2 regions of the Isoptericola hypogeus genome follow, and region 2 is predicted to be linked to the other one. Evidence: riboswitches for the same ligand, from Rfam matches in the RefSeq annotation. Region 2 holds a riboswitch; the other holds the start of a gene.

Region 1 (7,453 bases), on a different contig from region 2:
CGTCGGGCTGGACTGCCAGATGTCCCGCACCCGGGTGTCCCAGCCGTCGGGCCGCGACGCGTCGATCTGCTGGCCGTTGCCGATGTAGATCGAGATGTGCCCCGGGGACCAGATCAGGTCGCCGGGCTGCGCCTCGGACGACGAGACGACCTGGACGTTCGAGGCGTAGCGGATCGCGCTCGACTGGTGCGGCAGGTCGATGCCGACCTGGGCGTACACGTAGGTGACCAGGCCCGAGCAGTCGAAGCCGCCGGGCGTGGAGCCACCGACGACGTAGGGCGTGCCGATGTAGCGCGAGGCGATCGACACGATCTGGGAGCCGAGCGACGAGGACGAGGCGACCTCGGGGACCTCGGTGCGCTCCGCGGAGCGCGACACCGTCTCGGTGGCGGTCTCCACGACCTCCTCGACGACGGGCTCCGGCTCGGGCGCCGGGGTGATCTCGGCCTTCTCCGCGACCTTCGCGGTGATCTTCTCGACGTCGACCTTGGCCTTGGCGTCGACCGCGACGACCGGAGCCGCCTGCAGCGCGTTCTTGGCCTGGTCGGTCAGGGCGCCGAGGTCGACGGTGTTGAGCTTGTTGGCCGCGTCGTGGTCGACCGGAGCGGCCTGCGCCGCGGTGGCGCCGCCGAAGGTCGAGACCAGCAGGCCGCCAGCGGTGGCGACCACTGCGGCCCTACGCCCTGCAGCGGCGGTACCGACGCTGAGCGGCGTGAGCGGACGGCGCGCGGCACGGTGCCGGGCGCGCGTGGTGCGTGCGTTCACGTGTTCCCTCTCCTGTCGCCTACGAGGTGAGCTGTCGGGTTCGGGTGGGAGAAAGCACCCGGCCGTCCGGGTCTGCCGTGCAGACCGACCCGTGCGGCTTCACCCCGAGGACACCGTCTCCGATGCCCGGAAGTGGGTCCCCCGCCCCTGCCTGGGGTTAAGGTGCCCGACCGGCGGCAGGGCTCGGCGTTCCGGTCGAGACTCACCAGATGGCCGGCGAGTGGTTGAAACCGTAGCGGACCCGGCCGTCAATGTCACGTTTCGATCACAGGAGGTGACCAGAGGGCACGAAAACCCTGTCCACAGGCCGTTTCCGGCCCCTCGGGAGGTCGCCGACCGGACGCGCCGACGCCCCGCCGCGCGGTGCGCGACGGGGCGTCGGTGGGGCCGCCGAGCGGCCGGTGCGGCGGCTCAGCCGACGCGGATGAACGTGGGGTTCGACTGCCAGATGGCGCGGTACTGGACGACGTCGCCCGGCTTGGGGGCGTCGATCTGCATGCCGTCGCCCGCGTAGATGGCGACGTGGCCCGGGGTCCACACCAGGTCACCCGGCTGCGGGTCGGAGACGACCGTGCCCGCGTAGCGCTGCTCCGAGGTGGTGCGCGGCAGGCTGATGCCGACCTGCGCGTAGACGTACTGGGTCAGGCCCGAGCAGTCGAAGCCGGACGGGCTGGTGCCGCCCGAGACGTACGGGACGCCGACGTAGCGCATCGCGATCGACACGATCGACGAGCCGTTGGCCGACGCGGGAGCCGCGGTCGAGACCTCCTCGCGCTCGGCCGAGCGCGACGCGGTGTCGGCCGACGTCGAGGTCGACTCGGACTCGTACGACGTCTCGACGACGACGGGCTCCGGCTCGGGAGCGGGCGTGATCTCGGCCTCGGACGCGATCTTCGCCGTGATCTTCTCGACGTCGACCTTCGCCTTGGCGTCCACCGTGACGACCGGGGCCGCCTCGAGCGCGTGCCGCGCCTGGTCGGTGAGCGCGCCGAGGTCGACCGTGCTGAGCTTGTGGGCGGCGTCGCTGTCCACCGGCGCGGCCTGGGCGGCGCTCGCGCTGGCGAACGTGGAGACGAGCAGACCACCGGCGGTGGCGACGACGGCCACGCGGCGACCGGCGTTGCCGTTCGTGGCGATGGCGATCGGACGGCGGGCGGCGCGATGCCGGCCGCGGGTGGTGCGTGCGGTCACGTGTCAACCTCTCCTGTCGCCTGCGAGGTCAGCTGTCGGGTTCGGGTGGGAGAAAGCACCCGGCCGTCCGGGTCTGCCGTGCAGACCGACCCGTGCGGCTTCACCCCAAGGACGTCGTCTCCGACGCCCGAAAGTGGGTCCCCCGCTCCTGCCGTGCGGTGTTCCGTGGGAGCTCGGCCGGTGGCAGGGTTCGGCGTCCGTCCGAGCGCCCGCCAGATCGATCTCCGGCGAGCGACCCCGACCGTACCGGATGAATGCCCGCGATGTCACGCTCCGGTCACGACACCCGTGGCATTCCCGCGCGACCTGCGCGGGGACGGCCTCAGCGGGCCGCGACGAACAGGTGCTTGGCGAGGTCCTCGGGGAGCTCCAGGACCACTCCCGAGCCCTCGACCTGCACGGCGTAGTCCCCGCCGGCGATCCGCGCGGCGATGTGCGCACCGGGCACCACGCCAGCCTCGCCGAGGCGCGCGAGCAGCTCGATGTCGACCTGCAGGGGCTCGGCGATGCGCTGCAGCACGAGCGACGTCCCGCCGTCCGCCTCGTCGTCGGCGGCCGTACCGGCCGCGCGCGAGGCGAGGAGAACGGCAGGGAGCGACTTCACGCCGTCGAGGAACGGGACGTCCTCGTACTGCTCGCCCAGCTCGGACAGGCCCGGGATCGGGTTGCCGTACGGGTCGATGTGCGGGTGGTCGAGCAGCGTCACGAGGCGCTTCTCGACCAGGTCGCTCATCACGTGCTCCCAGCGGCACGCCTCCGTGTGCACGTGCTCCCAGTCGAGCTTGATGACGTCGGTGAGCAGCCGCTCGGCGAGCCGGTGCTTGCGCATCACCCGGGTCGCCTTGGCCTGACCGGGCCCGGTCAGCTCGAGATGGCGGTCCCCCGTCACGACGACGAGGCCGTCGCGCTCCATGCGCGCGACCGTCTGCGACACCGTCGGCCCGGAGTGCCCCAGGCGCTCGGCGATGCGCGCACGGAGTGCAGGGATGCCCTCCTCGCCAAGCTCGTAGATCGTCTTGAGATACATCTCGGTGGTGTCGATCAGGTCGGTCACGTCCACTCCCGTCTTCAGGCCCGGGCCTAGTCTATTCGCACCGCGTCCACCCAGGTCCGGTCCTGGTGCGCGCCCTCAGGGGCCTGCGCCATCCTGCACCACGCCACCGACACGCACCACGTCGTCCGTCACCCACCCGTCGGCGGCGCGCCGCCCCTACGCGGGCCGCCGCCCGCCGCCGATCCGCCCCCGAGCCCTCGGAGACCCGATGCCCGTCGAGCCGACCCTCGTCATCCCCTCGTCGCTGCTGCCTGCGGACGGCCGCTTCGGCTCCGGTCCCTCCAAGGTCCGCGCCTCGCAGGTCGCCGCGCTCGCCGCGGCGGGCGACCCGGCGGCCCCGGTGCTCGGCACGTCGCACCGGCAGCCGCAGGTCAAGGACCTGGTCCGCCGGGTCCGCCAGGGCCTCGCCACGCTCTTCGACCTTCCCGACGGCTACGAGGTCGCGCTCGGCAACGGCGGCTCGACGGCGTTCTGGGACGTCGCGACCGCGTGCCTCGTGCGACGGCGCGCGCAGCACGCCGTCTTCGGGGAGTTCGGCGGCAAGTTCGCCGCGGCCACGCGGCGGGCGCCGTTCCTCGAGCCGTCCGAGGTGCGCGAGGCCGCGCCCGGCACGGTGGCGCTGCTCGAGGCCGTCGACGGCGTCGACACCTACGCCACGGTGCAGAACGAGACGTCGACGGGCGCGATGGCTCCCACCCGGCAGGTGCCCGACGCCCGCGCCGGGGGCGCGCTGCTGCTCGTCGACGCGACGTCGGGCGCGGGCGCCCTGCCGGTCGACGTCCGCGACACCGACGTCTACTACTTCGGGCCGCAGAAGGTGTTCGGCGCGGACGGCGGGCTGTGGCTGGCCGTCTGCTCGCCGGCCGCCGTCGAGCGTGCCGCCGAGGTCGAGGCGGGCGCCGAGGCCGCCGGGCGCTGGGTGCCGGAGTTCCTCTCCCTCACCACGGCCCTCGCCAGCTCGCGGGCGGACCAGACGCTCAACACCCCCGCCGTCGCCACGCTCGTGCTGCTCGCCGAGCAGGTCGAGTGGCTGCTGGCCCAGGGCGGCCTGGCCTGGTCGTCGGCGCGCTGCGCCGAGTCCGCCGGCGCCCTCTACGGCTGGGCCGAGGCCCGGGACTGGGCCTCCCCGTTCGTCGCGGACCCGGGCGCGCGGTCGACCGTCGTCGGCACGATCGACCTCGACCCCGGCATCGACGCGCCCGCGGTCGTGGGGGTGCTGCGCGCCCACGGCGTCCTCGACGTCTTCCCGTACCGCAAGCTGGGCCGCAACCAGCTGCGCGTGGGGCTCTTCCCCGCGGTGGACCCCGACGACGTGCGGGCTCTCACGGCGTGCGTCGACCACGTCGTCGAGCACCTCTGAGGTACCTCCGAAGCCACGGCGCCAATACCACACCCTGCTACCGACACGCCCGAATTCTCCGGTTTTTTCACCCGGCATCGTTGCTGTTACGTTACCTCGGCCCTCACCGGGCTCAGCGACCGACAGCGCAGGCGACGCGGCCAGGAGGGGCGACCATGCCGGAGATGCACCACTTCACCTACGGGGTCATCACGCCCATGCTCGCCTACGTCGCCTCGTGCGTCGGGGCGGCGGCCGGGCTCTCCGCGACGTCCCGGGCCCGCGCCTCGAAGGACGCCCGCTCCCGGAGCGCCTGGCTGCTGATCGGGGCGATCGCGATCGGCGGCACCGGCGTGTGGGTCATGCACTTCGTCGCGATGCTGGGCTTCACCGTGACCGGTATGCCGATCTACTACGACGTGCCGATGACGATCCTCAGCGCGCTGGTGGCGATCGTCGTCGTCGCGATCGGGCTGTTCCTCGTGGGGTTCGCGGGCGACCGCCTCCCGGTGCTGCTCACGGGTGGCGTCGTCGCGGGCCTGGGGGTGGCCACGATGCACTACATGGGCATGGCCGCCATGCGGATGACCGGGCACCTGAGCTACACCACCTGGGTGGTCGCCCTGTCCGTCGTGATCGCCGTCGTCGCGGCGACCGCGGCGCTGTGGCTGTGCGTCAACGTGCGCGGCCGGCGCGCCACCACCGGCGCGGCGATGCTCATGGGCGTGGCCGTGAGCGGCATGCACTACACCGGGATGGCCGCGCTGACGATCCACGGCGCCGGCGGCGAGCCGCCGGGCGGCACCAACCCGATCGACCTGCTCGGCCCGCTCATCCTCGGGATCGTCGCGCTCACCGTCGCGCTGATCTTCATCGTGATGATGTGGCCCACCGAGGACGAGATGCGCTCGCGCGACGAGTTCGAGGAGCGGCTGCGCCGGCGCGGCACCCGCGTCGGCGTCTGACGATCCCAGGAGCCTCCCGTCGCCGTCCGACCTTCGGCGTCGGGCTCAGGCCGCCGCCGGGGCCGGCACGCGGCCGGCGTCGCGCTCCCGGTCGAGGTACACGACCTCCAGGTGCGGGCGCCGCCGCACGCGGTAACGCACCCGCAGGTGCCAGCGCCGCACCGCCCACACGGTGGCGGCCGCCGCGACGAGGAACGTGGCGATGGCCCCGACGAGGATCGACCAGCGCGGCCCCCACGCCTCGCCGATCCACCCCACGATCGGGGACCCGATCGGCGTCGCGCCCTGGAAGACCATGACGTACAGCGCCATGACCCGCCCGCGCATCACGGGGTCGGTCGACACCTGGAGCGCACTGTTCGCCGCCGTCATCATCGTCAGCGACGCGAGGCCGACGGGGATGCAGGCGACGACGAACGCCGGGTAGGTCGGCATGAGCGCGAGCACCGCCGTCGTCACCGCGAACGCGAACGCGGACCCGATGACCAGCCGCACCCGGGGACGTTCGCGGCGCGCGGCCAGCAGCGCGCCCGTCAGCGACCCGATGGCCAGCACCGAGCCGAGGATCCCGTACTCGCTCGCGCCCCGGCCGAACTCGACCCGCGCCATGAGTGCGGACGTGAGCTGGAAGTTCAGGCCGAACGTGGAGACCACGAACATCACGACCATGATGACGACGATGTCGGTGCGCTCCCGCACGTACCGCACGCCCTCGCGGATCTGCCCCTTGGCACGCGGCGCGGCCGGGCGGCTGCGCAGCTCCCGGACGTTCATGGCGCCGAGCGCGAGGATCGTCGCACCGAACGTCACGCCGTTGATGAGGAAGACCCAGCCCGAGCCGACGGCGGCGATGAGCAGCCCGGCGACGCCCGGGCCGATGAGGCGGGCGCCGTTGAACGACGCGCTGTTCAGCCCGATGGCGTTGGGCAGCTTCTCCACGGGCACCAGGTCCGCGACGAACGTCTGGCGGACCGGGCCGTCGAGCGCCGAGACCACGCCGAGCAGCAGCGCGAAGACGTAGACGTGCCACAGCTCGGCCCGGCCGGAGAGCACGAGCGCGCCGAGCCCGAGCGCGAGCACGCCCATGCCGCCCTGCGTGGCCATGAGGAGACGACGGCGCGGCAGCCGGTCGGCGAGCACGCCCGCCCACGGGGACAGCAGGAGGAAAGGCACGAACTGCAGGGCGGTGGTGATGCCGACGGCGACGCCCGACTCGTCGCTGAGGTCGGTCAGGACGATCCAGTCCTGCGCGACGCGCTGCATCCACGTGCCGACGTTGGCCACCAGGGCGGCGGCGAACCAGATGCGGTAGTTCCTGAACTTCAGGGAGGAGAACGTGGCGCTCATGGGGCGAGGCTCCGGACGGGTTCGTCGCTCGCGGGGGCCACGGGTCTCCTCTCCTCGGCAGGGTGATCGCCCTGGTCAACAGGTTGTCGAATCGTTCTATTCCCTGCTGCGGCGTGTGCCGGGCCACAGCCTCGGCAGATGGCGCCCCGCCGAGCGAGCCGGGTCCAGTACGGTATGCGGCGTGCGTACCGAGATGACCCTTGCCCAGGCCCTGAACGAGCTCGGCCTCCTGGGCGGCACGACCCTGCCTCGTTTCGTCACCTCCGTCGCCGGGTCCGGCGACGTGCTCGAGGTGGTGGCCGACGCCCGCGCGGTGAAGAACCTGCCCGGTCCGCTCAAGCTCGCCACCCGTCTCGTGCCGGCCGTGCGGTCGAAGCTGCGCGTGGAGAGCTTCGACGAAGGCGTCGCCGTGCTGGCCGTCGACGCCAGCGCCGGCGGGTTGCCCGCCCACAAGCTCCTCGGGCTCGCGGCGAACCGCATCGAGTCGGTCCTGGCGTCCAAGGGCCTGCCCGCCGGGTCAGTGCAGATCCGCCCCGACGCGCGGATCGCGCTGGACGCACAGCGGCTGCTCGCCGCCAAGCACCCCGGCGCCGTCGTGCAGGGCATGGCGTTCGCCGACGGTCGCGTCGCGCTGGACACCGCCGCCTGAGACCGGAGTGCGGCGGACGGTGAGGGCCGAGGTACGAGGCACTCGCCGGTAGCGGAACGCAGGGCTCGGGCGGCCACAAGCTCCGCCTGAGACCGGAGTGCGGCGGACGGTGAGGGCCGAGGTACGAGGCGCTCGCCGGTAGC
Region 2 (7,453 bases):
CACCTGCTGGCGATGCCGATGGCAGCCAGGGGGAACCTGTCCGTCACGTCCAGGCCTCGCGTGGGACTCACTCAGATCATGGTGCGCCTCGTGAGGGTCGCGGTCCTTCTGGTCACCATGACGGAGAGCTCGATCATCAGGGGCACGCTGTCCATCTGGGTAACGAGCGCCACGAAGGCGATCACGCCGGCCACACCGGCCACACCGGCCACACCGGCCACACCGGCCACGCGGGACATGGCGCGGACCATGTGGCGATGTTCCGGCGGTTGTTCTGGATCATGCTCCTGATGGCCGTGCCGACCGTGCTGCTCAGCGATATGTTCGCGGGCCTGCTGAGGTACGACCTGCCGGACGTCGCGGGCCTGGCGGTCGTGTCGCCCCTGCTGGGCACGGTGATCTACCTGTGGGGTGGTTGGCCGTTCCTGACCGGCGCGGTCTCGGAGGTTCGAGCGCGCAAGCCCGGAATGATGCTCTTGATCGGGATGGCGATCACTGTCGCGTTCGTGGCCTCGTGGGGCGCGACCCTGGGGGTTCTCTCGCACGAGCTGGACTTCTGGTGGGAGCTGGCGCTGCTGGTGGTGATCATGCTGCTGGGCCACTGGCTGGAGATGCGATCCCTCGCACAGACGTCCTCGGCGCTGGATTCCTTGGCAGCACTCTTGCCGGACGAGGCGGAGAAGGTCAGCGGCGACCAGGTGGTCAAGATCGCGCCGGCACAGCTGGAGCTCGACGACGTCGTGATCGTCAGGCCCGGCGGTCGGGTGCCCGCCGACGGCGACGTCGTCGAGGGTAGTGCCAGCGTGGACGAGTCGATGATCACTGGAGAATCACGGCCGGTGTTGCGTGAGGTCGGGGACCCGGTCGTCGCGGGTACGGTCGCCACGGACAACGCGGTGCGTGTGCGCGTCACGGCGGTCGGCGAGGACACCGCCCTCGCGGGTATCCAGCGGCTGGTCTCCGAGGCGCAGTCCTCGACAACGCGCGCTCAGCTGTTGGCGGACAAGGCGGCGGGCTGGCTGTTCTGGTTCGCGCTGATCGCCGCGATCGTCACAGTCGTCGTGTGGAGCGTGGTCGGTAGCCCGGATCTGGCGGTGGTTCGGGCGATCACCGTGCTGGTGATCGCGTGCCCGCACGCCCTCGGGCTCGCGATCCCTCTGGTCGTGTCGATCTCGACCGAGCGCGCGGCGCGCGGCGGCGTGCTGGTCAAGGACCGCGGCGCCCTGGAGCGCATGCGAACGGTCGACGCCGTGCTGTTCGACAAGACCGGCACGCTGACCAAGGGTGAACCGGTGTTGCGCGGCATCGTGACTGTCGACGGCACGGAGGACGAGCTCGTCGCCCGAGCGGCCGCGGCCGAGTCCGACAGTCAGCATCCGCTGGCCCGGGCGATCCTGGACGCCGCCGAGAGGCGCGGTCTGGAGGTGCCGCAGGCGTCCGACTTCAGCGCTTCGACAGCTGTCGGTGTGTCCGCCACAGTCGGGGGTCGGACGGTTGCCGTCGGGGGGCCGAACCTGCTTGCCGAGCACGGAGCCGTCTCCCTCGCCCAGGCCGGCGAGTGGTCCGAGCAGGGATCCACGGTGCTGCACGTCTTGATCGACGGGCAGGTCGTGGGTGCCCTGGCGTTGGCGGACGAGGTGCGTCAGGAGTCTCGCGAGGCCGTGGACGCGCTGCATGCCCTCGGCGTCCACGTCGTCATGATCACCGGCGACGCTGAACCCGTGGCACGCAGCGTCGCCGCCGAGCTGGGCATCGACCAGGTCTTCGCCGGCGTGCGCCCCGAGAACAAGAGCGAGAAGGTCCTCGAGCTTCAACAGCAGGGCCGCACCGTGGCCATGGTCGGAGACGGTGTGAACGACGCCCCCGCTCTCGCTCAGGCGGATGTCGGGATCGCCATCGGCGCAGGCACCGACGTCGCCATCGCCTCGGCCGGAGTGATCCTGGCCTCGGACGATCCACGGTCGGTGCTGTCCGTCATCGAGCTGTCGCGCGCGGGGTATCGCAAGATGAAGCAGAACCTGTGGTGGGCCGCCGGGTACAACATCGCGGCCGTGCCTCTGGCAGCCGGTGTGCTGGCTCCCGTGGGCTTCGTCCTGCCCATGGAGGTGGGCGCCATCCTGATGTCGCTCTCGACGATCGTCGTCGCGGCAAATGCCCAGCTGCTGCGACGTCTCGACCTCACTCCTTCGGCGTCTGTCGCTGCCGCCTATCGGTCTGCGCCCCAGCGCACTCAGCCGTCCACACCGGGCGTCGACACCCGGCAGGTGCCCGCGTCGTGAGAGCGGGCGGGCGACCAGCCGCCATCTGGCCGGTCAGGTCGCCCGCCCGGGTGCATGCCTCAGGACTCGACCTGGGCGACTTCCTCAGTGAGCTCCCAGTGCCACGGCTCGTACTTCGAACCGCCCGGGCGCGCCCACGGGGGGTTGTCCCACCCGAAGGAAGGCGCGTTCTCGGCGAGCCACGACCAGCGTTCACCGGCATAGGTCTCCGGGCACAGATCGACCGCGAGTCCCCATCCGTGATTCGAGGTTCCGGGGGTGGCCGCGAGATAGCCCTTCGCAGCTTTCACGGCGACCTGCTGATCGTAGGAGCGGTAGCCGTCAGTGATGCACATCGGCTCGCCGAATCGCTCGGTGTAGGCCTCGTTCACCTCGGCCAGCGCTACGGCTGCGTCGGAGCGCACGTGCGTCTGTCCGTCCCAGAGGTCGCACAGCTCGCTCGAGGGCACCTGGCCGTTCGACCCGGTCCCGGTGGCCTCGCCGCTGCAACCGGCGAGGGCCGGTTCGGGTTCCGGCTCCGGTGCGGGCTCGGGTTCCGCCTTCGGCTCCGGAGCGGGTGCCGGAGTGATCTTCACGCGATCGACGCGTTCCTCGGCGCGCGAGATCTTCGCCGACCGGTCGACCACGATCGGCGGCGCGGCGGGGACTTCAGTGCGGGCCGCCGGGTCGGAGGTGGTCTCTTGTGTCGTCGTGCGTTCGATGGCGGAGGCCCGGCGGCTGCTGTCGTTGTCGGCGGTGGCCACGGTGAACGAGGTCGTGGCCGTCACGGCGATCGCGAGTCCGATGCCGGGGCCGAGGGGCAGGCGGCGGGCCGGGCGCAGGGTTCGCCGGCGGGCTGCGCGTGTGGCGGACGGCAGGAGGCTGGCGTGTCGTCCCTTGGAGTGGCGTTCGCTGCGGCTGGATGGCCTGCCGGAGGAATCGGCAGACGGGTTCTGGGTGTGGGCGTGCTTCATCTGAGTCCTTTTTGCGGCAGAGTGGTCGCGTGGCTCATGCGGGCAGACGTCGGTCTGCCCCACGTGCGCTCGACCCTGCGCGGCGCGAGCTCGTGCAGGGTCGAGCGATCGTCAACTCATCCGCAAGAAGGTCGGGTTGTCCTGCCAGATCGACCGGTACCGGACCGTCTTTCCGGGGACCGGAGCCTCGACCTGCATGTCACCGCCGGCGTAGATGGCGATGTGGCCGGGGCTCCAGATCAGGTCACCCGGCTGTGCTTCCTCGCGCGAGACGACCGTGCCAGCGTCGCGCTGGCCCGAGGAGGTCCGCGGGATGGAGATGCCCGCCTCGGCGTACACGTACGACGTGAACCCGGAGCAGTCGAAGCCGGATGGGGTCGACCCGCCCCACTGGTAGGGGACCCCGAGGTACTGCATCGCGATCTCCACGATCGCTGAACCGTTGGCCGCGTCCGGGATGTCGGGGGCCGCTTCCTGCGTGGGCCCTGCCTCGGCCGGTCCGGGGGCCGCGGCGGCGCGCTCAGCGGGCTGGCCGTCAGCGTCGGCTTCCGGGCCCGGAGCAACCTCCGGCTCCGGCGCGGGCTCGGGTTCCGGTTCGGGTGCGGGCGTGATCGTGCCCACCGCTGTCTTCTCCACGGTCAGGACGGCGTCAGCAGGCACCGCGACGGCAGGCGCCGCCGTCAGTGCCTGGCGGGCCTGGGCAGTGATGGCATCGAGCCCGGCCGCGCTCAGCGCCTTGCCGTGGTCGGTGGCAGTCTCGGCTCCAGCGGGAGCGCCGAGTGTCGAGACGAGCACTCCCGAGCCGGCCAGGGCCAGCGCCCCGCGGCGTGCGACGGTGCTCACGCTCGTTCCGGCAGCCCGCGTCAGCGTGGTCAGTGGGGTGATCGGGGCGCGAGCGGCGCGATGGCGCCCGCGAGGAATCGGTGAAGCCATGGTCATCTCCTGACGCCTGCGAGGTTAGCTGTCGGGTTCGGGTCGGAGACTGACCCGGCCGGCGGGAAGATCCCGTCCGGCTTCACCCCGAGGACGCCGCAGCGCCCGTGAGTGGGTCCCCCGTCCCTGTCATGACGTGTGCGTGTTGCCCAAAGCGGTGACAGGGCTCGGCGTCCGCTCGGGCGCCTCGCAGGGCTGCGAGGTGGGGAGAACATACCCCGCGTCGCCCCCAATGTCACGGATTGATAACAGTGCCGGAGGCAAGCGTCGGGGGCCGGCGTCGGCGCGCTCGTCCGCGGCCTCATGAGATCTCCACCAGCGACACCCATGTGGCACCAAGATCCGGGCTGGACATGATGCGCTTCTCGGTGGCGACTACCAGATTCGTTGTGGCATCGGGGCTTGGGGCGGTCGTCATGGCCTCGATCGCTCCGCCTGCGGCGGTGCCGTGCGACCGCCAGCCGGTGGCGGACGGTGTAGCCGTCCAAACGAGGCCGTTGGTGTCGATCCCGACGATGTCCCCGCTCGCTTGGGTGTCCACGAAGACCAGTAGCGGAGCATCCGCGAGCTTGGAGAAGGACCGGGCCCCGTCCTGGCTGATCTGCACACCATCGGGTGTCGTCGCGAGAATCTGGTCCGGATCGTCGGCGAGGAACGCCAGGTCGTGGGCCGGGATCGTCGCGCCGCGATCCCAGGTCTGGCCGGCGTCGTTGCTCAGGAACATGGTGGAGCTGGCCGAATCCAGGCCGGCGATGCGTTCCGCCCCTGAGTCACTGGTTGCGGTGAGGGCATGGAAGTCGACCTCGCCACCCAGGGACACCGACTCCCAGGTCTGGGCGCCGTCGGTGCTGCGGATGAGCCCGAGGTTCGGCGTGGCGAGGTCGGGTGCCTCGCCGGGGCCGGGATGGCCGGATGCCAGGAGGTCGCCGTCAGGGGCGAGCGTCATGCCCATCGTGTCCTGCATGCCGGAGCCGATGCGTTGCGGGGCGGCCTCGTCCCTCGCGGGCGGAGTGGTCGGGTCCGGCAATGCCCAGACCCCTGTGTGGGTGGCCGCGTACAGGGAACGGTCCTGCTCGTCGAAGACGAGGGCATGTAGGTGGGAGAAGTCGGCCCGGCTCAACGAGGTGCCGGAAGCCGTCGCCGCACCGCCCGACTGGGCCGGGGACGAGTCGCCCGGCGGCGTGGAGCAAGCGGTCAGGGTGAGCAGCAACACGACGGTCGCTGGGATGCGGGCGGGTATGCGGGCAGGGGAGATCATCACACGTCCTAGCGCGCTCGAGGATGGGAGGAGCGAACCGAGATGGTGCGCCGGCGTCGATGACGGCCGGCGCACCACCTCCTTCTGGTTACTTCTCGGACAGGAGCTCGTCCATCGTGGAGATCTCTGCCTGCTGGGTCTCGACGATGCGCTCTGCCATGGCGACCGCGTCCGAGTTCTCGCCCGCGTCCACCTCGGTCTGTGCCATCGCGACGGCGCCCTGGTGGTGGGAGATCATCTGCGACAGGAAGAGCCGGCCAGCCTCGGAGCCGCTGGCGTTCTCAAGGGCTTCCATGTCGTCGGCGCTCATCATCCCGTTCGTGGACCCGTGGTCCATCGAACCCATGGAGTCCATCGAGCCGGACTCGGGGACCGGTGCGCCCCACTGCTCGAGCCACTCGGTGAGCTGCTCGATCTCCGGGGCCTGGGCGTCCTTGATCTGGGCGGCGAGGTCCAAGATTCGCGGGTCGATCCCCGACTTGTCGGCGATCAGGTCCGACATCTCTACCGCCTGCTGGTGGTGCGGGATCATCATCTGCGCGAACTCGACGTCCGCATCGTTGAACGGCGCCGACTCGGCGGGCGACTGCTCCGCTGTCGGGCTCGACATGGTGGACATGTCGTGCGCGGGCTGCTGCGTGTTCGAGCACGCGCCGAGCACGGCCACGGCGGCGACCACGAGAGCAGGCGCAAGGGTGCGCTTCATCAAGGTAGGGCCTTTCTTGGGTAGATCCACTGCCGGACCATGGGTGGTCCGACATCGGCGAGTTCCGACGTGTCGAGGCTCGACACATCGGCTCAGGGGACCTACGTCCGAGAAATGCCCAGGGCATGCAGCGACGGGGCGCTGGAGAAGACCACGCGCGAAGGCGATGCGGTGCGAGGGCCAGCACGCGTCCAACCGACCACGAAAAACAGCCTGCGCACCGGAACCGTCAGCGTCAGCAGCACGACGAGCACCATCAGACACATCGCGGTCATCAACTCGTGTCCGCCACAGCTGTGGTCGCACGGCTGTGACGCGTCGCCTGAGTGATCGATCGCGCTCACCTCTTGCCCGTGCCCGGGGTCCGCCGGGTCGGCGTTCGCACCGGCGTCGACGTGCTTCGTCGCTACCGGCGCGCCGTGGGCGGTCGACGAGCCGCTCATCGCGTGCATCGTCACCACGCCGAGGACGAGCATGACGATCATGAGCGCAGCACCCAAGCGCCGCCGAGGATCGGCGAGCAGCGACTGGAGGGTGCGAAGCGCGTGCATGACGAGGTCCAGGCTAGCGAATCTCGAACAGCCCATCCGACACTCCGACGTTGCCCGGGACTTTGGTATCAGAGCCGTAGACCGCGATCGTGGCCCTGGGGTGATGCGTCGACGGTATTGCGCGGTGGGGGCCGAGACCCGGTGTCGACGTAGCCGGAACGACCAGGCGCGGAGCTGTTCGAGGCTTCAAGTGAAACTGACCGAGTCTGTGGTGCCTCGGAATCGGGTTCTGACGGTCTTGAAGCCTCCCGGGAGAGGCGCCCCTACTGTTGCTCCGCTGCGGTTGCCTGCTGACCTCGGAGAAGGGCGAGGGCGAGGACGGCGGCGGCGAGGAGCACACCGGAGGCGACCGTGAGGGCGGTGCTGTATCCGGCCACGAGTGCCTGGTCGGTAGCCAGCGCGGCGTTGGCTGGGCGTGCGGTGACGGTCGCTGCGATGCCGGCGAGGAGCGCGAGACCGATCGCGACGCCGATCTGCTGGGCGGAGTTGAGCAGGGCGGAGGCGATGCCGGCCTTGTCAGGGTCGACGCGGTAGACCGCGGCCTGGGTCAGGGTCAGGACGCCGAGGCCGAAGCCGAGTGCGAGGACGAACATCGCCGGGGCGAGGTGCAGCCAGTAGCCGGAGTCGACGGTGATCGTCGAGAACCAGAGCGCGGCCGCGGCGCCGAGCAGGGCACCGGTCGCGGCGACGTACCGCGGCGCGATGCGCAGCAGCAGCTTCGGCGCGATCCCGGCGCCGACGACGATGCCGAGCGCGAAGGGGAGCCAGGCCAG

What was found. Region 2 has a riboswitch for cyclic di-AMP ahead of ABD254_RS00955 (C40 family peptidase). Riboswitches for the same ligand answer to the same signal wherever they lie in the genome.
Region 1: it holds a riboswitch for cyclic di-AMP, as region 2 does, so the genes downstream of both, ABD254_RS14455 (C40 family peptidase) here and ABD254_RS00955 (C40 family peptidase) in region 2, are expected to answer to the same signal.

What each region holds. Positions count from the first base shown of each region.
Region 1 is NZ_BAAAPM010000005.1:391,250-398,702, reverse strand. It holds gene ABD254_RS14460 (C40 family peptidase) at 1-669, opposite strand, end outside; cyclic di-AMP (ydaO/yuaA leader) riboswitch at 766-940, opposite strand; gene ABD254_RS14455 (C40 family peptidase) at 1,177-1,956, opposite strand; cyclic di-AMP (ydaO/yuaA leader) riboswitch at 1,960-2,127, opposite strand; gene ABD254_RS14450 (iron-dependent transcriptional repressor DtxR) at 2,279-3,010, opposite strand; gene serC (phosphoserine transaminase) at 3,219-4,370, shown strand; gene ABD254_RS14440 (MHYT domain-containing protein) at 4,535-5,314, shown strand; gene ABD254_RS14435 (MFS transporter) at 5,360-6,661, opposite strand; gene ABD254_RS14430 (hypothetical protein) at 6,843-7,310, shown strand.
Region 2 is NZ_BAAAPM010000002.1:101,460-108,912, reverse strand. It holds gene ABD254_RS21410 (hypothetical protein) at 72-251, opposite strand; gene ABD254_RS00965 (heavy metal translocating P-type ATPase) at 258-2,279, shown strand; gene ABD254_RS00960 (M15 family metallopeptidase) at 2,339-3,232, opposite strand; gene ABD254_RS00955 (C40 family peptidase) at 3,344-4,075, opposite strand; cyclic di-AMP (ydaO/yuaA leader) riboswitch at 4,165-4,318, opposite strand; gene ABD254_RS00950 (F510_1955 family glycosylhydrolase) at 4,467-5,423, opposite strand; gene ABD254_RS00945 (DUF305 domain-containing protein) at 5,512-6,129, opposite strand; gene ABD254_RS00940 (DUF6153 family protein) at 6,231-6,680, opposite strand; gene ABD254_RS00935 (MFS transporter) at 6,944-7,453, opposite strand, start outside.